DNA from 3 places in the Streptomyces syringium genome. Region 3 is predicted to be linked to each of the others. Evidence: riboswitches for the same ligand, from Rfam matches in the RefSeq annotation. Region 3 holds a riboswitch; each other region holds the start of a gene.

Region 1 (7,853 bases), 4.9 Mb from region 3:
ACCGTCTGCCGCACGACGGCACCCGTGAGGCCGACGCCGCCGACCTCGCCCTCACCGTCCTCGGCGGCGGCGAGTCCTCCCGGCTCCACAACCGCCTGGTCCGCCACGACCGCACCGCCGTCGCCGCCGGCTTCGGCCTGCTGCGGCTCGCCGGCGCCCCCTCGCTCGGCTGGCTGGACGTCAAGACGTCCGGCGGCGTCGAGGTCCCGGACATCGAGACCGCCGTCGACGAGGAGCTGGCCCGCTTCGCCGCCGAGGGGCCGACCCCGGAGGAGATGGAGCGCGCCCAGGCCCAGCTGGAGCGCGAGTGGCTGGACCGGCTCGCCACGGTCAGCGGCCGCGCGGACGAACTGTGCCGCTACGCGGTCCTGTTCGGCGACCCGCAGCTCGCCCTCAGCGCGGTCGACCGGGTCCTGGACATCACCGCCGAGGAGGTGCGGGAGGTCGCCGCGGCCCGGCTGCGCCCCGACAACCGCGCCGTGCTGGTGTACGAGCCGACCGCCCCCGAGGCCGACGAGAACGCAGGAAACGCAACGGAAAGCGAGACGGCCCAGTGAGCGACGCCGCACCCGCGAGCAGCACGCGGACCGCAGGCCCTTCGATGGACTTCCACCCCCGGCCGCAGCCCGGCGAGGCCACCCCGTGGGCCTTCCCGGCCCCCGAGCGCGGTGAGCTGCCCAACGGCCTCACCGTGCTGCGCTGCCACCGCCCCGGCCAGCAGGTCGTCGCCGTCGAGATCAACCTCGCGGCGCCCCTGGACGCCGAGCCGCAGGGGCTCGACGGCGTCGCCACGATCATGGCGCGCGCCCTGTCCGAGGGCACCGACCGGCACACCGCCGAGGAGTTCACGGCCGAGCTGGAGCGCTGCGGGGCCACCCTCGACGCGCACGCCGACCACCCCGGCGTCCGGGTCTCGCTGGAGGTCCCCGCTTCCCGGCTGCCCAAGGCGCTCGGTCTGCTCGCCGACGCCCTGCGCGCCCCCGCGTTCCCCGACGGCGAGGTCGAGCGCCTCGTCCGCAACCGGCTGGACGAGATCCCGCACGAGCTGGCCAACCCCGCCCGCCGGGCCGCCGTGGCGCTCTCCAAGGAGCTCTTCCCCGCCGAGTCGCGGATGTCCCGCCCCCGCCAGGGCACCGAGGAGACCGTCGAGCGCATCGACGCCGCCGCCGTCCGCGCCTTCTACGAGGCGCACGTCCGCCCCGCCACGGCGACCGCCGTGGTCGTCGGCGACTTCACCGGTGTCGACCTCGACAAGGCGCTGGCCGAGTCCCTCGGCGCGTGGACCGGCTCCGCAGCCGAGCCCCGGCCCGTACCGCCGATCACCGCGGACGACTCCGGCCGCGTCGTGATCGTCGACCGCCCCGGCGCGGTGCAGACCCAGCTCCTCATCGGCCGGATCGGCGGCGACCGGCACGACCGCGTCTGGCCCGCCCAGGTGCTCGGCACGTACTGCCTCGGCGGCACCCTCACCTCCCGCCTGGACCGCGTCCTGCGCGAGGAGAAGGGCTACACCTACGGTGTGCGCTCCTTCGGCCAGGTGCTCCGCTCGGCGCCCGACGGCACCGGCGCCGCGATGCTCGCCATCAGCGGCTCCGTCGACACCGCGTCCACCGGACCGGCGCTGGCCGACCTGTGGACCGTGCTGCGCACCCTGGCCGCCGAGGGGCTGACCGACGCCGAGCGCGACGTCGCCGTGCAGAACCTCGTGGGCGTCGCCCCGCTCAAGTACGAGACGGCCGCCGCCGTCGCGGGCACGCTCGCCGACCAGGTCGAGCAGCACCTCCCGGACGACTTCCAGGCGCACCTGTACGAGCGCCTCGCGGAGACGGGCACCGTGGAGGCCACCGCGGCCGTCGTGAGCGCGTTCCCGGCCGACCGCCTCGTGACGGTCCTCGTCGGTGACGCCGCGGAGATCCTGGAGCCCGTCAAGGCACTGGGCATCGGAGCGGTGACGGTCGTCCAGGGCTGACGGCACGTCGGAGCGGTGACCGGTCGCGGCCGGGTGCGGTCGGCAGCGCCCGCACGGGACGGCCAACTGGTCAGCAGATAAGCGCATAAGGGAGGCACGCGGGGCCAACGGGGCTCGCGTGCCTCCCTTATGTCCGTTTTGAAGGAGAGGTTGCACGTCTGGAGTGTGGCGTACGACACAAAACCTCGGTTCTGTTTGTCGATCGAAACGCACCCCGATTAGCGTCAGTCCGGCTGACCGTCAGATGTGAGTCGCATCCGCGGCACCGGTCAGTCATCGCCGAGTCCCCAATGGCGCGAGCCAGGGGAGCCGGGGACCCACAGTCCCTGGGGTGAATCGGGTCCCTTCCCGGAGGGAGCCGTAGGAGACCTTCCTGCTCCGAACCCGTCAGCTAACCCGGTAGGCGAGAAGGAAGGAAAGGAATGGCCACACCCATGGCGTTCATAGGTGCCACTGGCAAGCATCGTCGTCCGAGCCGCGCCGTCCGCGTGAGCGCGAACGTGGCGGGCATCGCCACGCTCACCGCCACCGGTGTGGTCGCCGGCTTCGCCGCTCCGGCGATCGCCGCCACCGACGACGCCCCGCGCGTCCAGGACACCGGCCTCACCCAGGCCGTCGTCATGGGTGACGAGACCGCCGACCGGATCGACGCCCAGGCCGACACCCAGCAGAGCGCCGCCTACGAGGCCGAGGCGCGGCTGAAGGCGGAGGCCGACGCGAAGCAGAAGGCCGCGGACGCCAAGCAGCGCGCGGACGAGGCCAAGCGCAAGGCCGAGGCCGAGCGCGCCGAGAAGGAGCGCGCCGCCCGCGACGAGGAGCGCAAGCGTCTCAACGCCTACGTCTCCCCGATCGACGGCAGTTACGTCTCCACCTCCTACAAGGCCTCCAGCGGCCTGTGGTCCTCCGGCAGCCACACCGGCGTCGACTTCCACGCCGCCGAGGGCTCGACGGTGCAGTCCGTGGGCGCCGGCACCGTCGTCGAGGCGGGCTGGGGCGGCGCGTACGGCAACAACGTCGTCATCAAGCACAACGACGGCACCTACACGCAGTACGGCCACCTCTCCTCGATCAGCGTCAGCGCCGGCCAGACGGTCACCGCGGGGCAGCAGATCGGCATCTCCGGCTCCACGGGCAACGTCACCGGCCCGCACCTGCACTTCGAGGCCCGTACGGGTGCCGACTACGGCTCCGACATCGACCCCGTCGCCTACCTGCGCGCGCACGGCGTCAGCGTCTGACCGTCGCCTCCGGGGCGCAAGTCCCGCACTCATCTTTCGCGAAGGCCCCGGCTCCGGCCGGGGCCTTCGCGTTGGCCGGACGCGTCGACCAGGCGTATCCACCGGCCCGTTGGCCAAAAAATAGCCATGGATTCCGGTCTCCCATCGGAAATCCCCGGCTATTGCCATAGAGTCGCCGAACAGACGTCAATCGGCCGCGTTTCGCGGGGATTAAGGCGGAGGTTCACCGATGTGGGGCCCCACGTGACCGGCAATGGCGACGCAGTGCGAGAAGGCGGCCGCATTTCCGCGCACGCCGTGTGCGCGGCGATCCGCGACGACATCGTCTCCGGGGCCCACCCGCCCGGCAGCCGGCTCATCGAGGAGTTACTGGCCCGTCGTTACGGCGTCTCCCGGGTGCCGGTGCGCGAAGCCCTGCGCACCCTCGCCTCCGAAGGGTTCGTGACCACCCGCCGGCACGCCGGGGCGTGCGTCGCCGAACCCAGTGAGCGGGAAGCCGCCGATCTCCTCGACGTCCGGGCCCTGCTGGAGCCGCTCGGTGCCGCACGCGCCGCGCAGCGCCGCACGGAGGCCCATCTGAAGGTGCTGCGCGGACTGGTCAGGCTCGGGCAGGAGCGCGCCCGGGGCGGCCGTACGGCGGAACTGCGCCCGCTGGGCGACTGGTTCGACGAGACCCTCGCCCAGGCCTCCGGCAGCCCCAGCCTCGCCGCTCTGCTGACCCAGCTACGACTGAAGATCGCCTGGGTCTACGCACCGGAGACCCCGCTGCGGCCCGTCGAGGTCTGGGACGCCCACGGGGCCCTCGTCGACGCCGTCGCCCGGGGCGACGCGGAGCGGGCCCGGGCGCTGGCCGAGGCACGGGCCGGCCGGCCGCCGGGTGAATACCGACTGCGCCGGGCGGTGCGTGTGGGGCGGGCCGGGCGAGTGAGAAATCCGAAACAATCCGTAAACACGGTGAGCGCTCGCTCTTAACAAGAATCCGCTATTCAAGGCGCCGCCGAGGGCGCGGGGCCGGTATTTCCGGGTGCGGCTTCAGGCCTCATATGCCCGCGCAAAACAAACGGGTCCGTGCAAACGAAAAGCGGGGCCGCGACGGCCTCAATCGGCCGCCGCGGCCCCGCCGGGCGCGATGCGCGGTGAATCAGACGGTCTCCGGGAGCTCCTCGAGCCCCTCGGCGACCAGCTTGGCCAGACGGTCGAGCGCGGCCTCGGCGCCTTCCGCCTCGGTGGCGAGGACGATCTCCTCGCCGCCCTGGGCGCCCAGGCCCAGCACGGCCAGCATCGACGCGGCGTTGACGGGGCTGCCGTCGGCCTTGGCGATCGTCACGGGGACGCCGGCGGCCGTCGCCGCACGGACGAAGATCGACGCGGGACGGGCGTGCAGGCCCTCGGCCCAGCCGACGTTGACGCGGCGCTCAACCATGGTGTTGCCCTTCAAGTCGCTATTGGTTGTCTAGACCAGTGTCTCACGGGGGTGGCGGTGCTCCGGTGTGGTGCTCCCCACGACACCTCGGGCGACACCTCGCACGACACCCCGGACGAACGTCCGGCCGCCTCCCGGGTGACAACCGCCCCCGCGCCCTTGCCGCAAGGGGGGTGAGCCGGGACCGTTGTCGGTCCCCGGTCGTACGCTGACCCCATGCAGACGCCGTCCGAGCACGCGTACCCGACCCACTGGGAAGCCGACGTCGTGCTGCGCGACGGCGGCACCGCCCAGGTCCGCCCCATCACCCCCGACGACGCGGGCCGCCTGGTCAGCTTCTACGAACAGGTGTCGGACGAGTCGAAGTACTACCGCTTCTTCGCGCCCTACCCCCGGCTCTCCGACCGGGACGTGCACCGATTCACCCACCACGACTACGTCGACCGGGTGGGCCTGGCCGCCACCGTCGGGGGCGAGTTCATCGCCACCGTCCGCTACGACCGCATCGACGCCCGGGGCATGCCCGCCACCGCCCCCGCCGACGAGGCCGAGGTCGCCTTCCTCGTCCAGGACGCCCACCAGGGCCGCGGTGTCGCCTCCGCCCTGCTCGAACACGTCGCGGCCGTCGCCCGCGAGCGCTCCATCCGGCGCTTCGCCGCCGAGGTGCTGCCCGCCAACACCAAGATGATCAAGGTGTTCACGGACGCGGGGTACACCCAGAAGCGCAGCTTCGAGGACGGCGTCGTCCGTCTCGAGCTGGACCTCGAACCCACCGACCGGTCCCTCGCCGTCCAGCGGGCCCGCGAGCAGCGCGCCGAGGCCCGCTCCGTCCAGCGCCTCCTGGCCCCCGGCTCCGTCGCCGTCATCGGCACGGGCCGCGAGCCGGGCGGCATGGGCCGCACCGTCCTGCGCAATGTGCTGGCGGGCGGCTTCACGGGGCGCGCGCACGCGGTCAACCGGGCCTTCCCCGAAGGGCTTTCCGTCCTCGAACCCGAAGGCGTCCCCGCCCACCGCTCGGTCCTCGACATCACCGACCCCGTCGACCTCGCCGTCGTCGCCGTGCCCGCCGCCGCGGTGCCGTCCGTCGTCGCCGAGTGCGGCGAGCACGGCGTCCAGGGCCTCGTCGTCCTCTCCGCCGGATACGCCGAGAGCGGCCCCGACGGCCGCGCCCGCCAGCGCGAGCTGGTCCGCCAGGCCCGCTCGTACGGCATGCGCATCATCGGCCCCAACGCCTTCGGCCTCATCAACACCGCCGAGGGCGTCCGGCTCAACGCCTCCCTCTCGCCCGAGCTGCCCGCGGCCGGGCGGCTCGGGCTGTTCAGCCAGTCCGGCGCGATCGGCATCGCCCTGCTCTCCGGGCTGCACCGGCGCGCCGCCGGACTGGTCGGCGTCTCCACCTTCGTCTCCGCGGGAAACCGCGCCGACGTCTCCGGCAACGACTTCCTCCAGTACTGGCACGACGACCCCGACACCGACGTCGCCCTCATGTACCTGGAATCGATCGGCAATCCCCGGAAGTTCACCCGCCTCGCCAAGCGCACCGCGGCCCGTAAGCCGGTCGTCGTCGTCAAGGGCGCCCGCCACGGCGGCGCGGCCCCCACGGGGCACGCCGTCCCCACCACCCGCATCCCCGACGCCACCGTCTCCGACCTGCTGCGGCAGGCGGGCGTCATACGCGTCGACACGGTCACCGAGCTCGCCGACGCCGGGTTGCTCCTCGCCTCCCAGCCGCTGCCCGCGGGCCCCCGCGTGGCCATCCTCGGCAATTCCGAGTCGCTGGCCCTGCTCACCTACGACGCCTGCCTCACGGAAGGCCTGCGCCCGCTGCCCCCGCGCGACCTCACCACGGCCGCGGGGCCCGCCGACTTCCGCGCGGCCCTCGCCGGGGCCCTGGCGGACGGCGGGAGCGACGCGGTGGTGGTCACCGCGATCCCCTGGGTGGACGGCACTTCCGCCGCCGACCTCGCGACCGCCCTGCGGGAAGCCGTCGCGCAGGCCCCGGCCGCCAAGCCCGTCACCGTCGTCCACCTGGAGATCGAGGGCCTCGCCGAGGCGTTGGCGGCCGCCCCCACCGCGCCCCCCGGGCAGCCGGACGGACCCGCCGACCGCGCGCCCGCCGTGCGGATACCCGCCTACCCCGCGGCCGAGCGCGCCGTCCGGGCCCTGGCCGAGGCCGCGCGGTACGCCCGCTGGCGGCGGCAGCTCGCGGAGCCCGGCCGGGTGCCCGAGTACGACGACATCGACGAGGCCGGTGCGGCCGCCGACATCGACGTGCTGCTGACCGCCCACGGCGCGGCCACCTCGCGGCCCGGCGGCCCCCGGGCCGTCACGCTGTCCGCCGCCGACACCCAGCGGCTCCTCGCCCGGTACGGGATCGCCGTGCTGCCCGCCCTGCCCGCACCCGACCCCGACGGCGCCGTCCGCGCGGCACACCGGCTCGGGTTCCCCGTGGCGCTCAAGCCCACCGCCCCGCACCTGCGCCACCGCGCCGACCTCGGCGGCGTCCGGCTCGACCTGGGCGGCGAGGGGGAACTGCGCCGGGCCTACGCGGAGTTGACCGAGCTGCTCGGCAAGCCCGAGGAGACCCGGCTGGTGGTGCAGTCGATGGCCCCCCGCGGCGTCGACACGGTCGTACGGGCCGCGATCGACCCGGCGGCCGGCGCGGTGCTCTCCTTCGGGCTGGCGGGGGCGCCGTCCCTGCTGCTCGGTGACACGGCCCACCGCCTCGTCCCGGCGACCGACCGGGACGTCGCCGAGCTGATCCGCTCCATCCGTACCGCGCCGCTGCTCTTCGGCTGGCGTGGCTCCGCCCCCGTGGACACCGGGGCCCTCGAGGAGCTGCTGCTGCGCGTCTCGCGCCTGGTGGACGACCACCCCGAGGTCGTGGGCGCCGACCTGGAGCCCGTGATCGTCGCCCCGCACGGCGTCCATGTGCTCGGCGCGTCCCTGCGCCTCGCCCCGCCCCCTGCCCGCACCGATCTCGGCCCGCGCAGCCTGCCCGCGTATTGACCCGGTGGGGGTGCGCACCGCCGCAGGGCGTTCGCCGCCGCAGACGGCAGGACGGCCCACAGCCGCGGACCTCGGGCCAAGGGGCCGCTGAGGCCGAGCGCCAAGGCGACCCCGTACGCCCCGTAGGATGGGCGTATGGCGAAGACCGGTACGACGACCCAGGGGCTGCGCGCGGCGATCGAGCGCAGCGGCTACTACCCGGCCCTCGTGGCCG
Region 2 (7,853 bases), 350 kb from region 3:
GCACGAGCGGCGGCTGGCCGCCGGGCTCGTACGGACCCTACGGCCGCGGCCGGCCGACTCGCCGCTCGTCGATCTGGCCGGGAACGACTACCTGGGCCTCACCCGTCACCCCGAGGTCACCGAGGCCGCCGCCGGCGCGGCCCGCCGCTGGGGCGCGGGGGCCACCGGCTCCCGGCTGGTGACCGGCACCACCGCCCTGCACACCCGGCTGGAGGAGAGCCTCGCCGGGTTCTGCGGATTCGAGGCGGCGCTCGTCTTCTCCTCGGGGTACGCCGCGAACCTCGCCGCGGTCACCGCCCTGTGCGGCCCGCCGAACCTGTCCGGTTCGTCCCCTTCGGTCCCGCTCGTCGTCTCCGACGCCGGCAACCACGCCTCGCTCATCGACGGCTGCCGGCTCGCCCGCGCCGAGACGGCCGTCGTCCCGCACGCCGACGCGGAAGCGGTCCGCAAGACGCTGGGGGCGCACGAGGGCCGGGCCCTCGCCGTCACCGACTCCGTCTTCTCCGTGGACGGCGACGCCGCACCGCTGGCCGCGCTCGCCGAGGCCTGCCGGGAGCACGGCGCGGCGCTGCTGGTGGACGACGCGCACGGACTCGGGGTCCTCGGCGAAGGGGGCCGGGGCGCGGTGCACGCGGCGGGCCTGGCGGGGGACGCGGACGTCGTCGCCACGGTCACCCTGTCGAAGTCGCTGGGCAGCCAGGGGGGCGCGGTGCTAGGCCCCGCGCGCGTCATCCGGCATCTCGTCAGCCACGCACGGACGTTCATCTTCGACACCGGGCTCGCCCCGGCGGCGGTGGGCGGCGCGCTCGCGAGCCTTGCGGTGCTGCGCCGCGAACCGGGGCGCGCGGCCCGGGTGCGGCACGTCGCCACCGAGCTGCACCGGAGGCTGACGGCGGCGGGGCTGACGGCGGTACGGCCCGACGCGGCGGTGGTGTCCGTCCGGGCCCCTTCACCGGAGGCCGCCGTGCGATGGGCGGCCGACTGCCGCGCCGCCGGGCTCGCGGTCGGCTGCTTCCGCCCCCCGTCCGTGCCCGACGGCGTCTCGCGGCTGCGGCTGACGGCGCGCGCGGACCTCACGGACCGGCAGATCGAGGAGGCGGCCGGCACGGTCCTGCGGACCGCACCGGCCGCCTGACGCTCAACTCCTGGTGGCGGTGGCCCCATCGGCCGCCCCGGCCCCGCGGCGGCGGCCGAGGCCACCGCCGCGGAGGTCTCCCACGAACGAGGACCACGCGGCGGGCGAGAACGACAGGACGGGTCCGGCCGTGCGCTTGGAGTCCCGTACGGCCAGCAGGTCCGGGCCGAGCGGGGCCGTTTCGACGCAGTTGTTCATTCCGGTGCTGTAGCTGCTGCGCCGCCACCTCGCGGCACGCAGGGCAGAGGGGGAAGGGACATAGCGAGGCATTGCGGGCATGGTGCCTCCTCACACGCCGTCATGGAGCCCGGCGATGTAATCCAACGAGTTCTCATGCGAGAGGGCGCGGGTCCGCAGGGTGGCGAAAGCGGAACCGTACGCCCGGAGGTCTTCTTTCCGCTCCAGATAGAGGCTACTCGTCAAGTGGTCGAGAACCACCACATCCAGATCTGCAATGCGCGGAAATGAGAAAATAACGAAAGGGCCGGTGATGCCGATATGGCTGCCCGCGGAGAACGGCAGCACATGCAGTCGCACGTGCCGCATGTGCCCCGTGGTCACCAGGTGCCGTAACTGCCCCGCCATCACCTCCCGGCCGCCGACCTCATGACGCAGTACCGCCTCGTCGAGCACCGCGCACAACTCCAGTGGACGCTCGCCCCGCAGCACCGACTGGCGGGCCATCCGCACCCGCACCAACTCCTCGACCTGCTCCGGGGGCGGGTCGTTCAGCGCCGCGCGGGTCACCGCGCGCGCGTACTCCGGCGTCTGCAACAGCCCCGGCACCACCGTGGTCTCCAAAGTGCGCAGGTGGGAGGCCTCGGACTCCAGGCTGATGAAATCGAGATAGGCGGGCGGCAGCCGGTCGCGGTAGGCGTACCACCAACCCCGCCGAGCCCCCGCGCCCTCACCCGGATCCGCCGACCCCGCGCCGCACAGCGCCCCCAGCAGCGCACGCAGTTCCGGGTCGGTCACCTGGTAGGCATCCAGCAACAGGGCGACGTCCGAGGGCTTCACGCCACTGCAGCCCGTCTCGATCCGGCTCACCTTCGACTGGTGCCAGCCCACCGCGCACGCCGCCTCCCGGCTGGTCAGCGCGGCCAGTTCACGCTGGCGGCGCAGCTCCGCGCCGAGCTTGCGTCGACGCACCGCGGGTCCGTAGCGCATGGGTATTCCCTTTCGGCCAAGGTGAACACGTCCACATCCATACGTCAGTGTCAATAGACGAGTGCGCCACCCAAATGTGGTCGCTCCCGGCAGAGTTCACCGCTTCGAGCGACAGATATATGCATTTTCCGGTGGATCGCTCACTCTCGGACGCCGACGGTGGCACTCTGTGACGAAGAGCCGTCCGAGACCGCTCCCGACGTCACCGCGTCAGTGCCCTGCGTCACGCGTCGGAGCCCGGCCTCGGTAGGAAAGGGACAGCGCCATGGCGGATCACCAGGAAGCAACCGTAACCCTGCCGAGCGCCCCCGCCTCGGTGTCCGACGCGCGCCGCTATGTCGCGCGTGTACTGGCGGAATGGGGGCTGGCGGACGGCACCGAGGACGCCGACACGGTTCGGCTGATCGTCTCCGAACTCGCCACCAACGCCGTGCAGCACACCCGCGGCCAGTCGCCCACCTTCACCGTGGACGTCCGGCTCGACCGGGAGGAGCAGCTGCGCATCGGCGTCACGGACAGTCACCCCCGCTATCCGAGAAGGCTGCCCGCCGCCGTCCAGCAGGACAACGGCCGCGGCATGGTCATCATCCGCTGTCTGACCGCCGAGCGCGGCGGCAGACTGTCGGTCACCCCGACGGCCGACGGCGGCAAGACGGTCTGGATCTGTCTGCCCTGGACGGTGCCCGTACCCTGACCGCCCCGCGCGGCTGTGGGCCGGGCGGTGGGCCCCGTGGCCTCGAGAAGGCCGAGGGGTCCACCACCCGGCCCAGGGGCTCGCACGGTGATCGCACGGTGCTCGCGGACAAGGCGGGTCGAGCGGCTCGGGCAGGTCACCGGCGGGCAGGCGCGCCCTTACCCGTTCCGGATCGCTGCCGGTGAAGGCGACCGTGTGCCCGGTCGGGGCCGGCGGCCCCCGTCGCGAACGAGGGGCCGCGGCACCACAGTCGTGTCCGCCGTCGGCGGGTGGGAACACACCCTTTGCCGTGTCGGCGCACAGGGAGGCGAGGACGGTGGCGGGGGCGGCCGTCGCGGCACGCCACCGTCGGCGCTTTCAGTTCACGCGGCCGTAGCTGACGCTTCTGGTCCAGATCCGCTCGTGGCGGACGACCGCGCCGGTCTTGGGAGCATGCAGGATCCTGCCGTTCCCGACGTAGATGCCCACGTGATAGACGCCGCCGGCGGAGTGGAAGAACACCAGGTCCCCGCGTTGGCGGGCGGAGCCGGGCACATGGCGGGCGCGGTTGTACTGGGCGGCGGCGGTACGGGGCAGCTTTTTGCCGACCCGCTTGTACGAGTACTGCGTCAGCCCCGAGCAGTCGAAGCTGTACGGTCCCGTCGCGCCCCACTGGTAGGGAGCGCCCTGCTTCGATTCCGCTATCCGCAGGGCGAGGGTGGAGACGTTCGCGGCCTCGGCGTCGGGCGAACCGCCGGGCACCAGCACCGAGGCGCCGACGGCTGCGAGGGTGAGGGCCGAGGCGGCCTTGGCCCTGGAGAACTTCGTTGGTCGTTTGTGCGCGGCCATACGCAACCCTTCGTCTGCCGCCTATGAAGGATGACCTGTCGGGTTCGGGCAGGCGAAGATGCCCGGCCGCCGAGGCGGCTTCACCCCAAGGGACGGCCAGTGGTGCCGGTCGTCCCGCCGTACTCGGGTCCTCCACTCCTGCCGATGCACTCGTGTCGACCAGTCATCCGGGCGGCGGCAGGATTCGGCGTCCGCCCGGACCGCCCCGCCGCGGTGGCGGGGTCTTGTCGTCGCCTGGATCTTGGCGCAGCCGCGGCACGGATTCCGAGAGGATCCGGTGATATGTGAGCCTGGTCACCTCTGGCGTGTTCGGGTGGACACCGGACGGTTTGACGCCCACCGCTCAACCCTGTTGAGCCGTTCACCTGCGGCGAGTTGATCTCCGTGATCGCCTCGTGCGCGCGCGGCTCGGATCGATCACTGCGCGATGTCTACGCAGGGTCCGCTGTCTGCGGGAGATCGCGTTGAGGTGTCGCCCGGCCGGTCGTTCCGGCGCGCGTCCGGGCTCATCAGCCCGGCGTGTTCGGCGGCATGGTGACCCGTGCGGCCCGCCGCTCCCCGTCCAGGACCAGCATCGCCCGCGCGAGTGTTCCGGTGTGCACCTCGCGTTCGCCTCGCTCGTGCATGAGCGTCAACGCCTCGCGCAGCCCCGTCGCCGCGACCACCAGAGCCTGCGCCGCCCGTAGTCCGGCGTACGTGTCATGCGCGCGGGCCGGGTTGATCCGGCCCAGAAGATCCAGTACTTCCAGATACCGGTCCACCAATTCGCCCTCGGCGCGGGTCAGGGCGGGCAGGGGTGGCAGTTGGGGCGGCCACATCGCGGCTCACCTCGCGCCGAGCGGCACGCCCGGGCCCTTGCGGCTGGAGGTGAGCCGGTCGACGAGCCCGTACGCCACCGCGGCCGCGGCGTCGAAGACGGTGTCCCGCTCGATGTCCCGGTCGACCCGCTCCACGCTCTGCCCCGTGTGCCGCACCAGCATCTCCGTCAGCGTGTCCCGCATGCGCGACATCTCCCCCGCCTGGATCTCCAGATCGGAGGGCTGGCCCTGGACCGGTTCGCTGAGGGACGGCTGATGAATGAGGACGCGCGCGTTCGGCAGCGCCAGTCGCTTGCCCGGGGTGCCGGCGGTGAGCAGCACGGCGGCGGACGAGGCGGCCTGGCCCAGGCAGATCGTCTCCACGTCGCAGCCGATGTAGCGCATCGTGTCGTAGATGGCGCACATGGCGGGGAAGGAGCCGCCGGGGGAGTTGATGTAGAGCGAGATGTCCCGCTCGGGCGCCGCGTGTTCGAGGTACATGAGCTGTGCGATCACATCGCCGGCGCAGGTGTCGTCGATCTGCGTGCCCAGAAAGACGATGCGCTCGGACAGCAGCTTGGAGTACGGGTCCATCGTGCGGGCGCCGGTGCTCGTGCGCTCCGTGAACTCGGGCAGGACATAGCGGGCCGTGGGTCGGTGCATGGTGGCACTCCTCGTCCGTAAAAAATGTACAGGACGTACAGATCGTTCGGATGAGCATGGCTCAGCGCGGCTCGGCGCGGCAACGGATCGGACGTGGTTTCGCTCTGGGCGTGAGCGCGGCGGTGCCGGGGTGGTGGGCCCCGGCCCGTCGTTGACTCAACCCTTGTGCGCGGGCATCGGGGCAAGGAAGGATGATCCGCCATGCCCACCAAGTCTCTGCAGATTCCCACCGCGGACGGCCAGGCCGACGCTTTCGCCGCTTTTCCCGACGGTGGCGGGCGGCACCCGGGGGTGCTGCTGTACCCGGACGCCTTCGGCGTGCGGCCCGTGCTGGAGGAGATGGCCCGCGAGCTGGCCGGGCACGGGTACTACGTGCTCGTCCCCAACCTCTACTACCGGCACGGCCCGGCGCCGGTGATCGAACTTCCCGGGCACATCGGGGAAGAGGTCCGGCCGGCGGTCTTCGAGCGGCTGATGCCCTTGGTCAAGGCGCACACCTCCGAGCGTGTCCTGCGCGATGCCGACGCCTACCTCGGATTCCTCACCGCCCAGCCCGAGGTGGGTGCCGGACCGGTCGCCGTGATCGGCTACTGCATGGGCGCCGCCTTGGCGATGCGCACCGCGACGGCCCACCCCGGCCGGGTGGCCGCCGTCGCCGGATTCCACCCCGGCTTCCTGGTCACCGACGCGCCGGACAGCCCGCACCGCGACATCCCCGAGCTCGCCGCCGAGGTCCACCTCGGTCTCGCGGAGAACGACATGACGCCCCAGACCATCGGCGAGCTCCGCCAGGCCCTGGACGCCGCGGGTGTCACGCACACCACCGAGGTCTACCCCGGCACCCTGCACGGTTTCACCATGGCCGACACCGACGCGTTCGACCCCTCCGGGCTGCGGCGCCACTGGGACCGTCTGCTTCCCCTTCTCGACCGCACGCTGGCCGCCGGCTGAGGCGCACGTCTTCGGAGTTCTCGGCTCGCGCGCCGGTCGAAATCCTTGATCGCGACGCCGAGCCGCCGGGCGGGCCGTGACCGGCGAAGCCGCCCCACAGCGCTCCGATAGCATGTTCGAGCTCACGACGATTGCCGTCATCGCCCGTCCTTCACCGGAAAATCATGGTATCCGGCGCGAAGGGTCGCTTTATTTAGCTAACGTCTAACACATCGGCCAAACAATTGATATCTATAGCATCACGGTTTTTCTCGCGAATAAACCGAAGAATTGCGTCCGTCCCGTGGCGCCAACCACGGGTGATCCTGTGGGCCACGGTGGTTGTGGTGGGCCTCGGATTCCTCATCGCGCTGGAGATCGCCGCACGGGGCTACGGCCTGCCGGGGCCGATGACCAACCAGGTGAAAGAGGTGGTGCTCGCCCCCAAATCCGGGCCGCTGCTGTACGCCAGCATGGCGCTGATGATGGTGGTGCTCACCTGGCGGGAGCGGTTCATCGCGGCCGGTGCCGCGGTCGGTATCGACATCGCCTTCTTTTTGGTGCGGTGGGCGGTCGACGCCAAGATGATGTTCGGCAACGGCGCGCTGTGGGTGATTCTGGCCTGCGCCGTCATCGCTGTCACGCGCCGCACCGGCCGTGAGCGTGTCCTGTTGCTGAAGGGCGTCGGGCTGGGCCTGCTGCTGGTGGCCGGCCGCAAGACCGGCGACACCTGGCTGCTCATCACGTCGAAGACCCGCCCGCAGGTGCTCGACCAGTACGTGGCGACCGCCGATCACGCGCTCGGCAACCCGTCGTGGCTGGCAGGCCGGATCGTCGAGGCCACCGGCACGGTCGGTGAGCACGTTCTCGACTACGTCTACATCCAGCTCGCGGTGGCCGCGGTCATCGTCGCGCTGTACCAGCTGCGTCACGTGGCGGCCGAGCGCCGCTTCCCGGGCCATCATCTGGTGCGCACCTTCCTGGTGATCGGCCTCCTCGGCCCGGCCATCTACATGATCTTCCCGGTGGTCGGACCGATCTTCGCCTACGGCGCCGACGGCGGGCACTGGGCGGTGGCCGACCTGTGGCCGAACACGCCGCCGCCGATCACCGCCCCGCACGGGATGCCGTTCGACGAGATTACCCCCCGCAACTGCATGCCCAGCCTGCATACCGCGTGGGCCACCACGATCTTCATCCATTCCCGCAGGGGCCCCCGCGTTCTGCGCTACGCGGGCACCTTCTGGCTGATAGCCACGCTCGGCGCGACGCTGGGATTCGGCTACCACTACGGCGCGGACATCGTGGCCGGCGTGGTGTTCGCGTTCACGATCGAGGCGGCGCTGCGCGCACTCGACCGTGGCTGGGACCGGTCGGGAATCCAGCTGGTCGGCTACGGCACCGCGGTCTTCGCCGCGCTCCTGGTGTCGTACCGCTATCTGTCGATGGAGATGGCCGAATACCCGTGGGTGTTCGGACCGCTGGTCCTGCTGGCGATGGTCTCCGTGGTCTACGGCTATATGCGGACGACCAAACTGTGGGAACCGAAGGCCGCACCGGTGCGGCAACCGGAACCGCAGCCCGAACTCGTCTGAGTAAGGGGCGACACATCATGGGCTGAGCGCTTCCCGGCCGGGGC
Region 3 (7,853 bases):
CGCGCTGGTGCGGGCCGCCGTGCCCCGGCTGCGGGGCCTGGCCGCCCTGCCCGAGGGCCACCGGCTGTCGCTCGTGTGGACCCGGGACCGGCCCTCGGTCACCTTCCCCGTCCGGATCCCCGGCCGGTCGGCGGTGGCACTGCCCGACCGCCCGGCTCCCCTGTGCGCCCAGTACGTCCACCACGAACTGGGCCACGCCATGGAACTGGCCTGGCGCTCCCCCGGCCTGCCGCTGGCCGAACGCTGGCGCCGCCCGCCCGTGATCGCCGAGTGGGGCGCGCTCGTCGTGGAGAGCCTCGGCCTGTCGGCCGCCTGGCTGGTCTCGCTCGGCGTCCCGGCGGACACCGCGGAGCGGGTCGCGGCCCACTGCCGCTACGAGGACCGCTACACCCGGGCGCTGGCCGCTCTGATCCTGCGCTGTGCCGCCCGCCCCGAACGGCTGGAGGAGGAAGTGGCCCGGACCGCGGGCGACTTGATCGACCCGGGGCACGTGCGGGAGGAGACGGAGCGGGCCGGGTACTGGAGCGCGGTCTTCGAGGGGCACGCCCTGGCCGACCGTACGGTGGCCGGGTTCGCCGAGCGGTGGGGCGCGCGCTGGTGGGAGGAGGCGGGCAGCTGGCGGGAGTTGCGCGAGCAGCTGACGGCGGGGCCCGCCGGGCGGTCGCCGAACGGCCCGGCGCCGAACGGCCCGGCGCGGTGAGCGAGAGCGCCGGGCGCTCCCGGTTCCAGCCGGTCATCGACCGCACCCACTGCCCGTACGCCCGTGCCTCCACCTGGCCGGTCTCCGAACCCGCCCATGACGAGTTGCCCGTGGAGGACCACCTCGAACGGGCCCTGCCGCGCTTCCGGCAGGCCCTGCGGCTGGTGGCCGCGGGTGAGGCCGACGGATTCGTGCTGGACCTCCCGGCGCGGCTCGGGGCGGACGTGGCGACGCTGCGGGCGTCGTCGCTGACGGTACTGACGTGGTTCGCCGGCCGTTCGACGAGCCCGTCGCACGTCACCATGGCCGATCTGGAGGACCCCGCATGGTGGTTCCCCTTCGACGGCCACCGGCTGTTCACTGTTGCCTTCGGCCCGTGTTTCGGGCCGGACCACACCCGTTACGCGTTCGAGGCGGAGGGATTCTTCCTGTTGTTCCAACACGAGTCGGCGTTCTCCCGCAGACACCCAGAGGGCATTCCCATGCAGGTACGGGACCGGATCCGGCACGCCTTCGAGGAGGCGGGGCGGCCGTACCGCTATGACATGGGCGTCGTCCCCGTGCTGCGCCCCGGGGACGACGAGCGGTGAAGGGCGGCCCGACGACGCCGGACGGCACCGCGCGGCGCGCGACGGTGCGGCTGTATCTGCTGCTGACCGGACTCGACTTCTTCGGCGACATGTGTCTGACGGTCACGTCGGTGCTGCTGCTCGGCGAGCGCGGTCTGAGCAGCAGCACCATCATCTGGCTCATCGCCTCGGTGTGGCTGCTGGAGGCCCTGCTGGAGGTGCCGACGGGGGTCTTCGCGGACGCCATCGGTCGCCGTGCCTCCGTCGTGGTGGGTTTCGCCGTGCGGGCGGTCGGCTACGGCATGCTGTTCTTCTCCGCCGACCCCGCGGTGGCGGTGGCCGGAACGCTGATCGCGGCCGTCGGCACGCCGTTCGCCTCGGGCAGCCTGGACGCCTGGGCCGTCGACCGCCTCCAGCGGGAGGACCCCTCGGCGAACCTCGACGCGCTCTTCGCCCGGGGCCGGATGGCCGAGAACGCCGGCATCGTGACCGGCACCGTCGCCGGGGCCGCGGCCGGGCAGCTCCTGGGACTGGCCGTGCCGCAGCTGCTGGCCGGGGCCGCCTGTCTGGCCGGGGCCGTGTGCACGACCGTGCTGCTGCGCGGCCGCACACCGGTGGCGGACGGCGCCGGAGCCGGGGCGGACCGGGCGGGTGTGCGCCGCGAGCTGGCCGCCGCCTCGCTGGAGGCCCTGCGGGGCTGCCGCCGGGCGCTGGGCACCGACCGCGTCCTGACCGGTCTGCTGCTGTGCGCGGCCGCACTGTGCCTCTTCCGGGGGCTGCCGGGCGTGCAGTGGACCGTCCACTTCGACGTCCTCACCGGCGGCTCGCTGATCGCCCTGGCCGCGGCCCGGTGCACCGGCGACCTGTTGCAGATCCCGCTGCTGGAGGTCGTCGCCCGGAAGGTGCGTCAGGACCCGGGCGCGCGGGCCCGGATCATCGTGCTGGCCGCCGTGGCCGCCGGGCTGTTCCTCGGCGGCTCGGCCCTCGCGTCCTCCGGCTGGGTCGGCGTCCCGCTGTACATCGGCTTCGTGATGGCGGCCGGTCTGTGCATGCCCGGCCTCAAGGCCGCTCTCAACGAGCGGGTGCCCGCCCGGTCGCGCGCCACCATGCTGTCCGCGGGCGGGTTGTTCAACTCCCTCGCCACCGGCCTCGGTCTCTATGTGATGGGCGGGCTCGGCATCGGCCTCGCGGACGTCACCGGGGTGTGGACCACCGCGGCCGCCGGTACGACACTGTTCGGGGCAGCGGCCGCCTGGTTCTGTGTCCGGTCCCTGCGTACGCCGCCCGTGAGCGCGGCAGTCGATTCCCCCGCGGTGGGGGGAGCCTCCGAGGAGGCCGAGGAGGATGGTGCCCGTGTCCCCTGAGCCGGACCCCGAGCCACCGGCCGCGGAGTCCTTCGCCCCCGACCCCGGCGCGGTGCGGCGCGGCGAGCTGATCCGGCCCGCTCCCGTCGTCTTCCGCGACGGTGACGGTGACGACGAGGGTGACGACGGCGACGGCGGTACCGAGCTCGGCGCGGTCTTCCGCCCCTATCTGCGCGACTACATCGGTGACTCCATCGGACGCTCGGGCCCCTCGAATGCCATCTGCCCCTTCGTCCGGGGGGCGTTGCGGGCCGGCGTCATGCACTACGCGGAGCTGCGCGTGGCCGGGCACACGGCGCCGCGCGCGGTGGCCCGGGCGCTGGTCGGCTATCTGGCGTGGTTCGACCGGGCCTCCCAGCGGGAATCGCCCGAGCACCCGGGGCTGGTCGTGGCCTTCCCCGGCCCGCCCGCACCGCTGCTGCCGGTGGTGGCCGCCGCGCACCGTGCGGTGCTGCCCGCGGTGTACGCGCGGGGGTGCACGGCGGCGCTCTTCCACGAGGACCCCGCCGAGCCCGACGACCCCCACCACCCCGAGCCCCGCTACTTCACCGCGCCCGCCCCCTTCTACGTGCTGCGCAGGATCATCCCCGCCGACCTCCAACTGTCCTTGCGGGTGCGGCAGATGTTCCCGGCGTACCACCGGCTGCACGCGGCGGAGGCGCGCCGTACGAGACTGCGGACGAAGGAAGCCGCCGAGCGGTGGAACCAGGCGTGCCGTGAGCACGGGCTGACCCCCTGAGCGACGCGGAAGCCGCGGCGCTGCTGTCGGTCCCGGCTGGGACGACGCACCCGGCGGGCTACGCGCGGAACGGGCCCGTCACCTCGTAGGTGATGCCGCCGGAGGAGCTTCCCGTCGTGCCCCGCTGGCTGGAGAAGTACAGCCGTCTGCCGTCCGGCGAGAAGGCCGGCCCGGTGATCTCGGAGCCGGACTGGCCGTCGATCCGCAGGAAGGGGGTGACGATGTCGTCCGGGGTGATGAGGCAGATCTCCATGGTGCCGCCGTCCTCGGCGACGAAGAGGTCGCCGGAGGACGTGCCGGTGACGTTGTCCACTCCGGTGAGCGGTGCGCTGCCGCTCACCAGCGAGTCGTCGTAGGCGAGTTCGATGGTTCCGGCCGCCGCGTTGTACTGCCAGACACGGTTGTCGCCCTTGGTGGTGAACCAGCAGGTGTCGTCGGCGTAGTAGCAGCCTTCGCCGCCGTTGAAGCGCTTGGCCCCGGCGACCTGGTTGCGGGTGGCCGTGCGGGCGCCGGACGGGTCGGGGACGGCCCCCCAGGTGACGGGCCCCGAGGTCCCGGAGCCCATGGTGAGCACCTCGAGCTTCCCGGCCGAGAGATCACCCCAGGTGGTGGGGGTGAAGCGGTAGAAGCAACCGTCGGTGACGTCCTCGGTCAGATAGACGACCTTGCGGACCGGGTCGGCGGCGGCCGCTTCGTGCTTGAAGCGGCCCATCGCGTCGCGCCGCACCGCCGCCTTCACGCCCCACGGGTCGGTCTCGTAGACGTAGCCGCGGTCGACCTCCTCGCAGGACAGCCAGGTGTTCCACGGCGTCCTGCCGCCCGCGCAGTTCTGGCGGGTGCCGGAGAGCACGCGGTACGCCGCGACGACGGTTCCGGCGGCATCGAAGCGCAGCGCGCTCGCTCCTCCGGAGGGGTTGATCTCCGAGTTGGAGACGTAGATCCAGCCGGTGCCGTCGGCGTAACAGGCGCCGCCGTCCGGGGCGTTGTGCCAGGTGTAGGAGGTGCCGGAGACCTTCTGTCCGGACCGGGCGACGATCCGGGCACTGAAACCCTTCGGCAGCCGGAGACCATTGCCGTCGGCGGCGCCGAGCGGTCCGTAGGGTCCGGCGCCCGGCTGGGCCGGGCTCGCGTAGGCGGCGCTCCACAGTGAGCCGCCGAGGGCGGCGGCCGAGGTGCCGACGACGGCCGCGCGCAGGAAGGTGCGACGTTCCACGGTCACTCCAGGGGACTTGGGGGGTGCCTCGTCACCGACCGGCGGCGAGGCCTGGTCTCCCGGACCATAAAAGCGCAGAGTTGACAGTACATCAACAAGAAGTGAACTGAGGTGATCAATTGCGTCGGCGCACGGGAATCCCCCTGTTCCGGATCCCGCATATCCGGAACAGGGGGATGAACGCCAAGGCTCTGGGCCGTCAGTGCCCGTCGTGCGCGCTGTTCCCGGAACCGTTGCCCGTGAGGATCGGGATCTCGTCCAGGATGTGCGACAGCTGGTCGTCCCCGTCGCTGATCGTGGAGTTGTCGGTGCACTGCTGCTGCTGCTGCGAGGTGAGGATCGGGATGTCCTGGACACCGATGTTGAGCAGCGCGATGAGGGACTGGACACCGATCTTGCCGATACCCAGGCACGGCTTGTTGAGCGTGCCCTGGATCAGGCTCATCTGCGGGCTCTGCTTGCCGCCGGTCTTGGTGTTGCCGTAACCGGTCTTCGCGGCGTTGCCATTGGCGACGTCACCGTTGTCGTTGCCGATCGCCATCGCGGGAGCGGTGATGGCGCCGACCGCGGAAACCGTCATCGCGGTCGTGGCGAGTACCTTCTTGAGCACGTCCATGCCTTTCGATCGATTAGCGCCCCTCACAAGGAAGCGACCTGAGTAACTCCGGTCGATTTAAGAAGTTCCGGACATTCACTCATTTGAGCCAGCCGGACCATGGGCGACACCATCGAAAGGCAACCGTCAAAGGGCCACCGACCGCCCGGGAGACAGGGCGGGCCATTGCGCACGCACGCGCGGCGCACTTCCGGGGCGGCCAATGGGGTGACGGCGCCCGGGCGTTTCGGATTCGGCTGGTAGCGTGCTGCGCGCAGCGGTGCCTCCGCAGCCGTCAGCCCGCCCGGACATTGCCCCCACAAGAGCGTCCGGGCGGGCTTTTGAACAGCCTCAAGGGCTACTTGACGCGGCCGTACCAGACACTGTTCGTCCAGATCTTCTCCAGCCGCACGGACTTGCCCGGCTTCGGAGAGTGCCAGATCTGATTCTTCCCGGCGTAGATCCCCACGTGGTAGACGTTGCTGCCCGAGTGGAAGAACACCAGGTCGCCCGGCTGTCGTGAGCCGGCCGAAAGGTGCCTGGTCTTGTTGTACTGCGAAGCCGCGGTGCGCGGCAGCGCCTTACCCGCCTTCTTGAAGGCGTACAGCGTCAGGCCCGAGCAGTCGAAACGGTTCGGACCGGTGGCGCCGTACTGATACGGCGACCCCTTCTTGGAGGCCGCGATCTGCAGCGCCTTCGTTCCCGGAGTCGCCGCCTGTGCGTCGGTTGCCAGTGTCGGGATCAGCATCGACGCGGTGACGGTGGCTGCGGTCAGAACCGATGCGGTTCCGGCCCGGGAAAGCAGTGCGGGTATGCCAGGGAACGCAGACATGCCAAAGCCCTTCGTCATCCGCCTACGAAAGGTGACCTGTCGGGTTCGGGCTGACAAAGTTGCCCGGCCACATACGTGGCTTCACCCCAAGAACCACTGCCATCGTGGTTCGTCGTGCTTGGGTCTCCCGCTCCTGCCGATCCTTGATCTGAATCTGCACCCGGACGGCGGCAGGACTCGGCGTCCGCCCGGGTCGCCCGCCTCTGTGACGGGTTCTTGTGTTCGAGCAGAGATCCTGCATCATCGACCGCTCAAAATCAGAGCCCAAACGGCCTTCTGTGAACTTGTTCACTTCGCGTCGACTCGAGGAACCGGCGGCTGATTTCGCCCCGCCCGAACCTCCGTCAACAGCCCCCGCACAGCGGAAATCAGTGTCGGGCGGAGCCTGAAAGCGGCTGGATATCAAGGGAGTTACCGGCGGTCGCGGCCGAATCCCGTCGAGCACCGGAAGAACGGCCCGGGGTGCACACCCGGCGGTTCCGCCGGCCACCCCGCCCGACGACTGAATGGCAGCCTCCGCATTATCCGCGACCAGGGCGGACTGACGGGTGATGAGCGACCGCAACCCCTCGCGTTCGACGGCGACGACGGCGGATCCTTCGCGCGACCCAAAGTGTGGACGGCTCCCCACTTAGTGCTACGGTCGGTCCGTCAACTGGGGGCCCATCCCCACTTGGGCTCCGGTCATGCCCCGGAGACGACGAAGGGAACGCTTGTGTCCACGCCAACGCTCGAGGACCTCACGCCCGCCGGCACGGACTTCGCCAAGGACCCGCATCCGCTCTACGCGAGCCTGCGGGAGCGGGGGCCCGTCCATCGGGTGCGGACCCCCGACGGGCGCGAGTCCTGGCTGATCGTCGGCAACGACGAGGCCCGGGCCGCCCTGACGGACCCCCGGCTGCGCAACGACATCCGCTACTCGCCGGACTGGGAGGACGACGGCGGCTACGCGATCGGGCTGAACATGCTCCAGGTCGACCCGCCGCACCACACGCGCCTGCGCAAGTTCGTCGCCAAGGAGTTCACCCCGCGCCGCATCGAGGAGCTGCGCCCGCGCATCTCGCGGTGGACCGGCGAACTCCTGGACGCGATGCTGCCGCTCGGCCGCGCCGACCTCGTGGAGTCCTTCGCGCTGCCACTGCCGCTGACGGTCATCTGTGAGCTGCTCGGGGTGCCCGTCGGCGACCGCGCGGCGTTCCGTGAGTGGTCCAACGAGGTCGTCCTCCCCAGCAGCCCGGAAGCCGCCGGTGCCGCGGCCCAGGCGATGACCGCGTACTTCGTCTCGCTCATCGAGGCCAAGCGGCAGTCGCCCGGCGACGATCTCCTCAGTGCCCTGACCACCGCCACGGACGACGACGGCGACCGGCTCTCACCCGACGAACTGCTGGGCATGGCCTTCGTCCTGCTCGTCGCCGGCCACGAGACCACCGTCAACCTCATCTCCAGCGGCGTCCACGAGCTGCTGCGCCACCCCGACCAGCTGGCGGCACTGCGCGCCGACTGGTCCCTGCTCGACGGCGCGATCGAGGAGATGCTCCGCTACGGCTGCCCGGTGGAGCGGTGCGCCTTCCGCTACACCGCCGAGCCGGTGGAGATCGGCGGCACCACCGTCCCCGCCAGGGAACCGGTGATCGTCGTGCTCGCCGCGGCGGCCCGCGATCCCCGGCACTTCCCCGACCCCGACCGCTTCGACATCCGCCGCGAGGCCCGTGGGCACCTCGCCTTCGGTCACGGTGTCCACCACTGCATCGGCGCCCCGCTCGCCCGGATGGAGGCGGCCATCGCCCTCAAGGCGCTGCTGGAGCGCTGCCCGGACCTCGCCTTCGACGTCGACCCCGCCG

What was found. Region 3 has a riboswitch for cyclic di-AMP ahead of JO379_RS03945 (C40 family peptidase). Riboswitches for the same ligand answer to the same signal wherever they lie in the genome.
Region 1: linked by a shared signal. The riboswitch ahead of JO379_RS25540 (M23 family metallopeptidase) and the one ahead of JO379_RS03945 (C40 family peptidase) in region 3 are both predicted to bind cyclic di-AMP.
Region 2: linked by a shared signal. The riboswitch ahead of JO379_RS05290 (C40 family peptidase) and the one ahead of JO379_RS03945 (C40 family peptidase) in region 3 are both predicted to bind cyclic di-AMP.

The regions. Positions count from the first base shown of each region.
Region 1 is NZ_JAGIOH010000001.1:5,720,920-5,728,772, forward strand. Features, by position in the region: gene JO379_RS25530 (M16 family metallopeptidase) at 1-557, shown strand, start outside; gene JO379_RS25535 (M16 family metallopeptidase) at 602-1,969, shown strand; cyclic di-AMP (ydaO/yuaA leader) riboswitch at 2,237-2,390, shown strand; gene JO379_RS25540 (M23 family metallopeptidase) at 2,404-3,207, shown strand; gene JO379_RS25545 (GntR family transcriptional regulator) at 3,451-4,179, shown strand; gene JO379_RS25550 (HPr family phosphocarrier protein) at 4,349-4,630, opposite strand; gene JO379_RS25555 (bifunctional acetate--CoA ligase family protein/GNAT family N-acetyltransferase) at 4,847-7,639, shown strand; gene JO379_RS25560 (DUF5998 family protein) at 7,775-7,853, shown strand, end outside.
Region 2 is NZ_JAGIOH010000001.1:1,202,994-1,210,846, reverse strand. Features, by position in the region: gene JO379_RS05310 (8-amino-7-oxononanoate synthase) at 1-1,135, shown strand, start outside; gene JO379_RS05305 (DUF397 domain-containing protein) at 1,139-1,414, opposite strand; gene JO379_RS05300 (helix-turn-helix domain-containing protein) at 1,424-2,302, opposite strand; gene JO379_RS05295 (ATP-binding protein) at 2,568-2,996, shown strand; gene JO379_RS05290 (C40 family peptidase) at 3,354-3,824, opposite strand; cyclic di-AMP (ydaO/yuaA leader) riboswitch at 3,829-4,014, opposite strand; gene JO379_RS05285 (hypothetical protein) at 4,334-4,642, opposite strand; gene JO379_RS05280 (ATP-dependent Clp protease proteolytic subunit) at 4,649-5,284, opposite strand; gene JO379_RS05275 (dienelactone hydrolase family protein) at 5,486-6,235, shown strand; gene JO379_RS05270 (phosphatase PAP2 family protein) at 6,505-7,809, shown strand.
Region 3 is NZ_JAGIOH010000001.1:851,340-859,192, forward strand. Features, by position in the region: gene JO379_RS03915 (hypothetical protein) at 1-700, shown strand, start outside; gene JO379_RS03920 (YqcI/YcgG family protein) at 697-1,290, shown strand; gene JO379_RS03925 (MFS transporter) at 1,287-2,633, shown strand; gene JO379_RS03930 (DUF6875 domain-containing protein) at 2,623-3,372, shown strand; gene JO379_RS03935 (alkaline phosphatase PhoX) at 3,431-4,585, opposite strand; gene JO379_RS03940 (rodlin) at 4,785-5,195, opposite strand; gene JO379_RS03945 (C40 family peptidase) at 5,539-6,012, opposite strand; cyclic di-AMP (ydaO/yuaA leader) riboswitch at 6,017-6,181, opposite strand; gene JO379_RS03950 (cytochrome P450 family protein) at 6,728-7,853, shown strand, end outside.